DNA from 3 places in the Gemmiger sp. genome. Region 1 is predicted to be linked to each of the others. Evidence: predicted binding sites of a transcription regulator. Region 1 holds the regulator's gene; each other region holds the start of a gene.

Region 1 (3,278 bases):
TCCTCGTTATCGGTACCTGCGGCGTCGAAGTATTCCTCATAATAGTTCAGCGCGTCGCGGCGCGCATCAGCTGGCAGGGCAGACAGCCGTTTTTCCAGTTCGGATAAGTACTCGTATTTTTTCATTGCGGCTCCCCCTTAAAGAGCTTGTTGATTTTGGCGGTGTAGGCTTCCCACTCGGCGGTAAGTTCCGCCAGCCGTGCGCGGCCCGCGGGCGTGATTTGATAGTAGCGGCGGTTGCGGCCGTTGAAGGCTTCGTCGTGGACGGCCAGACAGCCGTCCTTTTGCAGGCGGCGCAGCACCGGGTAGAGCGTGGATTCCGATAATTCCAGCACCGCGCGGACTTCCTGGGTGATTTTGTAACCGTAGGTGCCCGTTTCCTCCCGCCCGACGACGGCCAAAACGATCGCGTCCAGCAGCCCCGCCGTGGTATTGATGGCCATAGGGTGTCCCCCTTCCGGGTGTATGGTGTATAGGGTTATATATTATATAGCATATAATATTGTAGATTGCAATAGGCTGCCGCAACAAAATTATGTAGGGGCGGATTCCATATCCGCCCGTGGACGTTTATCTTGCCGCAAGCTCCCCGGGCGCATATAGAATGCGCCCCTACGATTCCGCCTTCACTTTTCTATTTCCTTATATAAATACCCCAGTGCGTCCGCCAGGCCGCCCAACTCGTCGATCAGCCCTTCCTCCACAGCCTGGGTGCCGTCCAATACGGTGCCCATGTCCATGACAAGCTCGCCGGTATTGTGCATCAGCTGGGTGAACCGCCGGGCCGTGATTTTGGAGTGCCCGGTCACAAAGCTGACTATGCGCTCCTGCATCTGTTCAAAATAGCGCAGCGTCTGCGGCACCCCCAGCACCATGCCGGAATGGCGCACCGGGTGCACCGTCATGGTGGCCGTGGGCACAATAAAGCTGTGCCGCGCCGCCACCGCCAGCGGGATGCCAATAGAATGCCCGCCGCCCAGCACCAGCGTGGCGCTGGGCTTGCTGACGCCCGCAATCAGTTCCGCCAGCGCCAGCCCGGCTTCCACATCACCGCCCACCGTATTCAGAATCACCAGCAGTCCTTCTATCTCGGGATCCTCCTCAATGTCCACCAGCTGGGGGATGACGTGCTCATATTTTGTCGTCTTTTGCGCGTCGGACGCCAGCGTATGGCCCTCGATCGTGCCGATGACCGTCAGGCAGTGGATGGCGTGGCGGCCCTTGGTGGCAGGCACAATGCCGTCTTCCTTTATCAAATCATGCTCCAGCCGCTTCAGGGCGGCGCTTTCGGTGGGGTTGTGCTTGGTGCCGACCTTTTTATCCTTCGTTTCCATCATTGCTCTCCTTTTCTGCGCAAACTATACACAAAAACAGTCTGTCCTGCGGCCCTGCAAAATATGCGCGGTTTGGGCCAGGGGTGTCGTTTTGTTTTGTCTATACCGCCAGAATTTCCCGTTCTATTTTTGTACAACCGTATAATAATTTGAGAAATCAGCTAAAAAACTTAGACAAAAAATTGACAACCGCCGTGCTTCATTTTATAATAAGCTATAAACAAGTATTGCAATGTGAGGGATACGATCATGGCTGTTCAAAATAAGGTGTCGCTCCCGGTCATCAAGCGACTGCCGAAATATTATCGTTATCTGACCAACCTTTCCGCCGACGGCAAGGATAAAATTTCTTCCAGCGAGCTGGCCCACATGATGGGCACCACCGCCAGCCAGGTGCGCCAGGATTTCAACTGCTTTGGTGGGTTCGGCCAGCAGGGCATCGGCTACAAGGTGGATGTGCTGCGTGCCGAGATTGGCAAGCTGCTGTTCGGCGATGGCGAAAAACTGCCCACGATTTTGGTCGGTGCCGGTCGTTTGGGTTCTGCAGTATCCAGCTTCATCAGCCGCGACGCCAACGGCTACAAGCTGCTGGGCGTGTTTGATGTGAACCCCGACTTGATCGGCAAGGAAATGTGCGGCGTGCCCATTCTTCCGCTGAGTGAGCTGGAGGCCTTCTGCACCGAGCACCATCCCGAGGTGGCCGTGCTCTGCGTGCCGCGCCAGAGCGCTATGGACCTGGCGGGTGAGCTGGTGGGCCAGGGCATCAAGGGTTTCTGGAATTTCAGCCACTACGATCTGTCGGTCGAGTACCCAGATGTCACGGTGGAGAATGTCCATCTGGGCGACAGCCTGATGAGCCTGGGGTACAGGCTGAGAAATCAGGAAAAGTGATATCTCTATAAAAAGACCGCCTTGTAGGGGCCGCACATGTGCGGCCCTCAGCCTACTGGTTGACGCGCGATTGCGGGAAGGTTGAGGGCCGGGCATGCCCGGCCCCTACGGTTATCAATAAACCGATAAGGAGCCACCATGGCAAAATTGTATTTTCGATATGGCGCTATGAACAGCGGCAAGACCACTGCGCTGATGCAGGTCGCCTACAACTATAAAGAACGCGGGATGCGCGTGCTGATTTTAAAGCCCGCCATCGACACCAAGGGGCAGGATTCCATCCTTTCCCGCCTAGGTATTTCCTGCAAAGTTGACAAGCTCGTCACACCCGACATGGACGTGGTGGAGCTGGTGCGCGCCGACGAGGCCGCCAATGGCAAGATTGCCTGCGTGCTTTGCGATGAGAGCCAGTTTTTCACGCCCGAGCAGGCCGACCAGCTGTTTCTTGTCACGGTCGATCTGGGCATTCCGGTCATCTGCTACGGCCTGCGGGCCGATTTCATGATGCGCGGCTTTCCCGGCTCGACCCGGCTGCTGGAGATTGCCCATACGATCGAGGAGCTGAAAACCATCTGCGCCTGCGGGCGCAAGGCCATCTGCAACGGCCGCAAGGTCAACGGCGAGTTCGTCTTTGAGGGTGCGCAGGTCGCGATTGATACAGTGGACGATGTGGAGTACCAAAGCCTGTGCCCCCAATGCTGGTACCGCGAATACCGTGCATTTTTAGCACGCCACCCGAAGAAGTGAACATAATTTGTGCAGGCCCCACCGGGATTTCTCCCGGTGGGGCCTTTTTTGCTCTTGGCCGCACTTATTTTGCACCGTGCATAGATGAATGCAATAATATTTGCAAAATAGCACGTTTTTTGCATCAATCTTGCATATTTTGCCCCTGGTAACGCATTTTAGTGGGTAAATATCGGTGCGCTTTGCCCTGGATATCCCCGTCCGGGTTTCCGTCGCCTTTGTTAAACTGCACAAATGCAGGTGCTCGTATTCGTAAGTTTTGACGGTGGTGTCAAATCGGTTACAAGCAACAAAGCAAGAATTGTTC
Region 2 (3,278 bases), on a different contig from region 1:
AGAGCCGCCTTCGGCGGTTGCGCTCCGACACGCGCCTGCGGGCGCAGCCCCTCGGGGGAAGGCATTTTTTACTGGTTCAGTCCAGCCGCGACAACAGCGGCCAGCGCGATGGAGTTGACCTTTGTCTGGAAGGAATCGCTGCGGCTGGTCAGGATGGCGGGTACCTTGGTGCCGGTCAGGATGCAGCCGTTCTTGCAGTCGGCGGTATGGACCAGCGTCTTGTAGACGAGGTTGCCCGCCTGGATGTCGGGGAACAGCAGGATATCCGCATGGCCGGCGGCCGGGCGGTCCTGGGCGCCCTTGTGGTGGGCAGCCTCGGGGTCAATGGCAATATCCATGGACAAGGGGCCGTCGACGACGCAGCCGGTGATCTTGCCCTCGGCGTTCATCTTGCGCAGCTCGTCGGCATCGACGGTGCAGGGCATCTTCGGGTTGACGACCTCAACAGCGGCCAAGGGCGCAACCTTGGGGCACTCGACGCCGCAGGCATGGGCCACAGCAACGGTATTCTCGATGATATGTACTTTATCTTCCAATGTCGGGTAGGTCATGAAGGCGACGTCGGTCAAGAACAGCAGCTGCTCGATGCCCTTGACCTCGAACACGGCGACGTGGGACAGGGTGTTGCCGGTGCGCAGGCCGACTTCCTTGTCCAGCACACTCTTCAGGAAGGTCTTGGTATCCAGCAGGCCCTTCATGTACATATTGGCCACGCCGTCGTGGGCCAGCTTGACGGCCTTGAGAGAAGCCTGCACCTTGTCAGGTTCATTGATGATCTCATAGTCGGAGAGGTCGATGTTCAGTTCGGCCGCGATCTTGCGGATGGCTGCCTCGTCACCGACGAGGATTGCATCGGCGATGCCCTGCTTGTGGGCAGCGTCAACAGCCTCCAGGACGGCGTCGTCCTCGGCAGCGGCAACGGCCAGCTTCTGCTTGCCACAGGTCTTTACTTTTGCGATCAGGTCCTCAAAATTCATTTTACAGCACCTCGTTTTACTCTTTCAGACGCGGGACGCTCTCAAAGCCCCGTATGTTAAAATAATAACACGTTATGGTCCATGGGTCAAGAGGGGGAAGGGGAGAAGGGGGTTAAAAAATTGTTTTTTCGACGTTTCCCGCTTCGCAGGGTTCGATGCCCGCCCCTACAAATGGAGCCGATAAACTGTCCAAAAAAGATTTTTTTCTGCGTCTGCCTATATAAATAGGTAGTCAGCTTGGTTTTTTTCTCAAATTTGACTGAATTTCAACAAATTCGTCATTGACAAAACCTTAACAAGATGGTAAAACTATAGTAGCGGTTCAAGGAGACTTGACCGCAGCGGCACCAGTCCGCCGTACTTCCTGACCCAATGGACAACCAAAGAGCCAGCGTCGGCGCAGGTGCCTAGCTTTACCCCTAAAGTTGTTTAATTTTTAACAGGTAAGGCGTTATTCCAAACCGAAAGGTTCACACATTCATGTCCACCATTGCCATGTATCCCGGCAGCTTCGACCCCGTCACCAACGGGCATCTCGATATTATCAAGCGCTCCAGCCGTATGTTTGACAAAGTGATTGTCGCGGTGCTGGTCAACAGTGCCAAGACCCCGCTTTTCACGGTCGAGGAGCGCGTTGCCATGCTGCGGGATGCCTGCAAGAATATCCCGAACGTCGAGATTGACTCCTTCAACGGCCTGACGGTCAGTTTCGCCAAGCAGAAGGGCGCGACCGTCATGGTGCGCGGCCTGCGGGCAGTCACGGATTTCGAGAATGAGATTCAGCTGGCCCACACGAACTTCGCCATGATGCCCGAGATCGAGACAGTGTTCCTGGCGACGGCCATCAAGTGGAGTTACCTTTCCTCCACCATCGTGCGGGAGGCTGCCCACTATGGGCAGGATGTTTCCCGCTTTGTGCCCCGCAACGTTGAAAAGGCCCTCATCGTCAAGAGGGAAGCAGGGGAGTTATAGCGCATTCATGCCGCACGTATCGTCGGCTTGAAGATAGATAGTTACTCAATAGTCCATCCAAAAGAGACTTATTTTAGGAGGCTACTTATGAAAAAGATCGTCATTGCCAGCGCCTGCCGTACTGCCATCGGTAAGTTCGGCGGCACCCTCGCCAATGTCCCCGCTGCAGAGCTGGGCTCCATTGTCATCAAGGAGGCTCTGGACCGCGCACACGTCAAGCCCGAGCAGGTCGACCATGTCTACATGGGCTGCGTTATCCAGGCTGGCCTGGGCCAGAACGTTGCACGTCAGGCTTCTCTGAAGGCTGGTCTGCCCATCGAGACCCCCGCTGTCACCGTCAACGTGGTCTGCGGCTCCGGTCTGAACTGTGTCAACATGGCTGCCCAGATGATCGAGGCCGGCGATGCCGACATCGTCGTTGCAGGCGGCATGGAGAACATGGACATGGCTCCCTTCGCCATGATGAAGGGCCGCTATGGCTACCGTATGGGCTCCCCCATGGGCAAGAGCGAGCTGGTCGACACGATGGTCAATGACGCTCTGTGGGACGCCACCGGCTTCAACATGCACATGGGCATGACCGCCGAGAACGTCTGCACCAACGAGACCTACCAGAAGAAGTACGGTTACAGCCCCATCAGCCGTGAGCAGCTGGACGAGTTTGCCTTCCATTCTCAGGAGAAGGCCGCTAAGGCTATCGCCGACGGCGCTTTCAAGGACGAGATCGTTCCCGTTGTCATCAAGGGCAAGAAGGGCGACACCGTGTTTGATACCGACGAAGGCCCCCGCATGAGCTCCATGGAGGTTCTGGGCAAGCTGAAGCCCTGCTTCAAGAAGGACGGCATCGTCACCGCCGCCAACTCCTCCGCCATCAACGACGGCGCTGCTGCTCTGGTCGTCATGAGCGAGGAGAAGGCCAAGGAGCTGGGCGTTGAGCCTCTGGCCACCTGGGTCGCCGGTGCTCTGGCCGGTGTTGAGCCCGAGGTCATGGGCCTGGGCCCCATCGCCGCCACCAAGAAGGTCATGGCCAAGACTGGCCTGACCGTGGACGACATGGATCTGATCGAGGCCAACGAGGCTTTTGCCGCTCAGTCTGTTGCCGTCGGCGAGGCTCTGCACTTCGACCAGGAGAAGCTGAACGTCAACGGCGGCGCTATTGCGCTGGGCCATCCCGTCGGCGCTTCCGGCGCCCGTATTCTGGTCACCCTGCTGTACGCCATGAAGCATCGCGGCGCTCACAAGGGCCTGGCTACCCTGTGCATCGGCGGCGGCATGGGCTGCGCCACCATCGTTGAGATGTAATTACCGGAGGAATTAAAAATGTCCTTT
Region 3 (3,278 bases), on a different contig from region 1:
CCTCGGCCTTTTGCAAAATCTGCATGACCTCGTCGTAGGTGACGTAGTGGCCTTTGTTCGTCTCCACAAGGTAGTCGGCCATGTCGCCGACGCCGATGCACCAGTCGTCGGGGTCGTCGCCGCAGCCCTCGCCCATGGCGGCGCGGGACATACGGCAGCTGCACGGCCCGGCGGCATACTTGCCGTCATACTTTTTCAGCCAGTGGGAGATATGCTCCACGTCTACGGACTGGTTTTCGGTCTCGATGGCCTTTTCCACCGGGATGACGTGCATACCGATCCCCGCGCCGCCCGGCGGCACCATGGCGGTGATGTGTTCCAGCGGCAAAAAGGTCATCCGCTCGAAGAAGGCCGTGACCTCGGGGTGGTCGGCGATCTGCTGTTTGTTCATATTGAAAAATTCCGCACTGCCGGGTACGAACATCGGCAGGATGTACTGCTTCTCCCGGCGGGGATTTTCCCAGTTGTATTCCAGTAATCCGACCACAGCCATCTGCTGCAGCAGCGGTTCCAGCTCGTCGGCAGGCTTGCCGGTAGCCTTGACCAGCTCAGGCAGGGTCATAGGCTTGCGGACCTTCATTTTCAATGCAACCTCGGCCATCTCGTCGGTCACGATGGACGCAAGGCCCCAGTATTCGGGGTCGTCCTGGGTCAGCGTGCCCTTTTTGGCAGGGATGCGGTCAGTGATCATCTGGCCCAGCTTGGCGATATTTTCCCGGAACGGCTGGTCCTTCGGGATCTGGAAGGGCAGCTTGCTCTCGTCCAGCGGGAACGCAGTGGGTTTGCTCATGGTGTGCTCCTTTTTATGTTGTTGCTCCGTTTGTGCTCCAAAGCCTTCCCCCCGAGGGGGAAGGCGGCCCCGCAGGGCCGGATGTGCCGCGACTGTCCGGTAAATGGTGGCAATGGCAAACTTGCCCCTCATCAGTCCGCTTCGCGGACAGCTTCCCCCGAGGGGGAAGCCTTTACCTCTGCCACTCCCTGACCTGCTCTTTCAACCAGTCTGCCCATTCGTCGATGCCTTCCCCGGTCTTGGCACAGATGGGGATGACCTTCGCCTTCGGGTTGCGCATGGCGACGTACTCTCGGCATTTGTCCAGGTCAAAATCAAAGTACGGCATCACGTCGATTTTGTTCACAAGCACGATATCGCATACCTGGAACATCAGCGGGTATTTCAGCGGCTTATCGTGGCCCTCGGGCACCGACAAAATCATGGCGTTCTTCACTGCGCCGGTGTCAAACTCGGCAGGGCAGACCAGGTTGCCGACGTTTTCGAGAATCGCCAAATCGATGTCCCCGGTGCCCAGACCTTCCAACCCCTGCCGGGTCATTTCGGCGTCAAGGTGGCACATACCGCCGGTATGCAGCTGGATAGACTTTGCCCCGGTCCCGGCGATGGCGCGGGCATCCACATCGGAGTCAATGTCCGCTTCCATCACACCGATGCGCAGCTCATCTTTGAGGGCTGCAATGGTTCTGCGCAGCGTCGTGGTTTTGCCGGACCCCGGTGCGCTCATCAGGTTGAGCAGAAACACCTTCTTCGCTTTCAGGTCAGCCCGCAGCGCGGCGGCCTGCTCGTCGTTGGAAGCAAAGATGCTCTGCTTCACTTCCAGAATTTTTATGTTGTCCATGGGATGCTCCTTATAAAGTGGTATTATTTATATTTTAACATTGTGTATAAAAATCCGCAATCGACGAATCCGCCAAAAAAGAAAGGGCGGGGTGGGTGATTTGACGAAAAAAACGAGGCGTTGCACCCGCTCCCTCCCCGTGCTATAATACAAACAAAAACAAGCAAAGGAGACACCCCATGAAATTCTCAGAAATGCCCTATGCCCGCCCGGATCTGGATGCGGTCAAGCAACAGTTCGCCGACCTGCGCACCCGGCTGGAAAACGCAAAATCCTACGCCGAGGCCCGCGAAATCTTCCTAGAAGAGGAAACGCTCAACAAACACGTTGACACCGCCGCCCAGCTGGCCAGCGTGCGCAACAGCATTGACACCCGCGACAAATTCTACGACGAGGAGATGAACTTCTGGAACGAGGCCATCCCCCAGCTGCAGGAGTGCCAGAACGCCTGGAGCCAGGCTATGCTGGCGTCGCCTTTCCGCAAGGAGTTCGAGGCCGAGTACGGCAGCCTGATGTTCGTCAACGCCGAGATCGCCGACAAGGCGTTCTCGCCCGCCATCCTGGACGAGATGGCCCAGGAAAACAAGCTGACCACCGAGTACGGCAAACTCATCGCGTCGGCGCAGATCCCCTTTGAGGGCGGCGTCTATACCTTGAGCCAGCTCTCGCCCTTCAAGAACGACCCCGACGATGCCCGCCGCCTGGCCGCCTGGAAGGCCGAGGGCGCGTGGTACAAGGAGCATGAGGCCGAGTTTGACGGCATCTATGACAAGCTCGTCCACCTGCGTGACACGATGGGCAAAAAGCTTGGCTATGAGGGTTACACCACCCTGGGCTACTACCGCATGGGCCGCAACTGCTACACGAAGGCTGACGTAGAAAAGTTCCGCGCCGCCGTGGTCAAGTATATTGTGCCGCTGGCCGACAGCATCTACCGTGAGCAGGCCAGGCGTCTGGGCAAGCAGTACCCGATGAACGCCGCCGACAACGCCTTGATGTTCCGCAGCGGCAACCCGCGCCCGGCGGGCGACGCCGACGCCATCCTCAAGCAGGGCAAGAAGTTCTATGAGGAACTTTCCCCCGAGAGCGGTGTGTTCTTCAACAAAATGCTGGATGACGAGCTGCTGGATGTGCTGTCCACCCCCGGCAAGGCGGGCGGCGGCTACTGCACCAGCCTGGGCGATTACGAAATGCCGTTCATTTTTGCCAACTTCAACGGCACGCAGCATGACGTCGAGGTCGTGACCCACGAGGCAGGCCACGCCTTTGCTGCCTACATGAACCGCGACCGCATCCCGTACTCCTACGTCTGGCCCAGTATGGAGGCCTGCGAGGTCCACTCCATGTCGATGGAGTTCTTCGCCTGGCCCTGGGCCGAGGGCTTCTTCGGTGCGGACGCCCGCAAGTTCCGGTACAGCCATCTGGCGGGCGCGCTGACCTTCATCCCTTACGGCACAATGGTCGACCATTTCCAACATATCGTTTATGAGCACCCAGAGCTGACCCCGGCCCAGCGCCACGAGGAGTGGAAGAAGCTGGCCGCCATCTACCAGCCCTGGATGCGCCTGGACGGCGAAATTCCCTTCTACGGCGCGGGCGAGTACTGGCAGCGCCAGATGCATATTTACCAAAGCCCCTTCTACTACA

Evidence for each region. The regulator Rex, encoded in region 1, represses fermentation and respiration genes when NADH is low (regulators of the CRP and FNR family bind a similar motif). The targets are predictions, from matches to a motif close to ATTGTTAANNNNTTAACAAT.
Region 2: coaD (pantetheine-phosphate adenylyltransferase) is a predicted target of Rex. The motif match lies at 1,258-1,277, and genes of this name have one in related genera.
Region 3: hypB (hydrogenase nickel incorporation protein HypB) is a predicted target of Rex. The motif match lies at 1,654-1,673, and genes of this name have one in related genera.

What each region holds. Positions count from the first base shown of each region.
Region 1 is NZ_DBMDDV010000006.1:87,075-90,352, reverse strand. It holds gene ACZO0A_RS04145 (HAAS signaling domain-containing protein) at 1-125, opposite strand, end outside; gene ACZO0A_RS04140 (PadR family transcriptional regulator) at 122-442, opposite strand; gene ACZO0A_RS04135 (ClpP family protease) at 626-1,333, opposite strand; gene ACZO0A_RS04130 (redox-sensing transcriptional repressor Rex) at 1,583-2,224, shown strand; gene ACZO0A_RS04125 (thymidine kinase) at 2,363-2,971, shown strand.
Region 2 is NZ_DBMDDV010000001.1:98,132-101,409, reverse strand. It holds gene ptb (phosphate butyryltransferase) at 69-977, opposite strand; gene coaD (pantetheine-phosphate adenylyltransferase) at 1,458-1,949, shown strand; gene ACZO0A_RS00480 (thiolase family protein) at 2,037-3,251, shown strand; gene ACZO0A_RS00475 (enoyl-CoA hydratase-related protein) at 3,270-3,278, shown strand, end outside.
Region 3 is NZ_DBMDDV010000007.1:25,749-29,026, forward strand. It holds gene ACZO0A_RS04295 (FAD-dependent oxidoreductase) at 1-790, opposite strand, end outside; gene hypB (hydrogenase nickel incorporation protein HypB) at 963-1,631, opposite strand; gene ACZO0A_RS04305 (M3 family oligoendopeptidase) at 1,811-3,278, shown strand, end outside.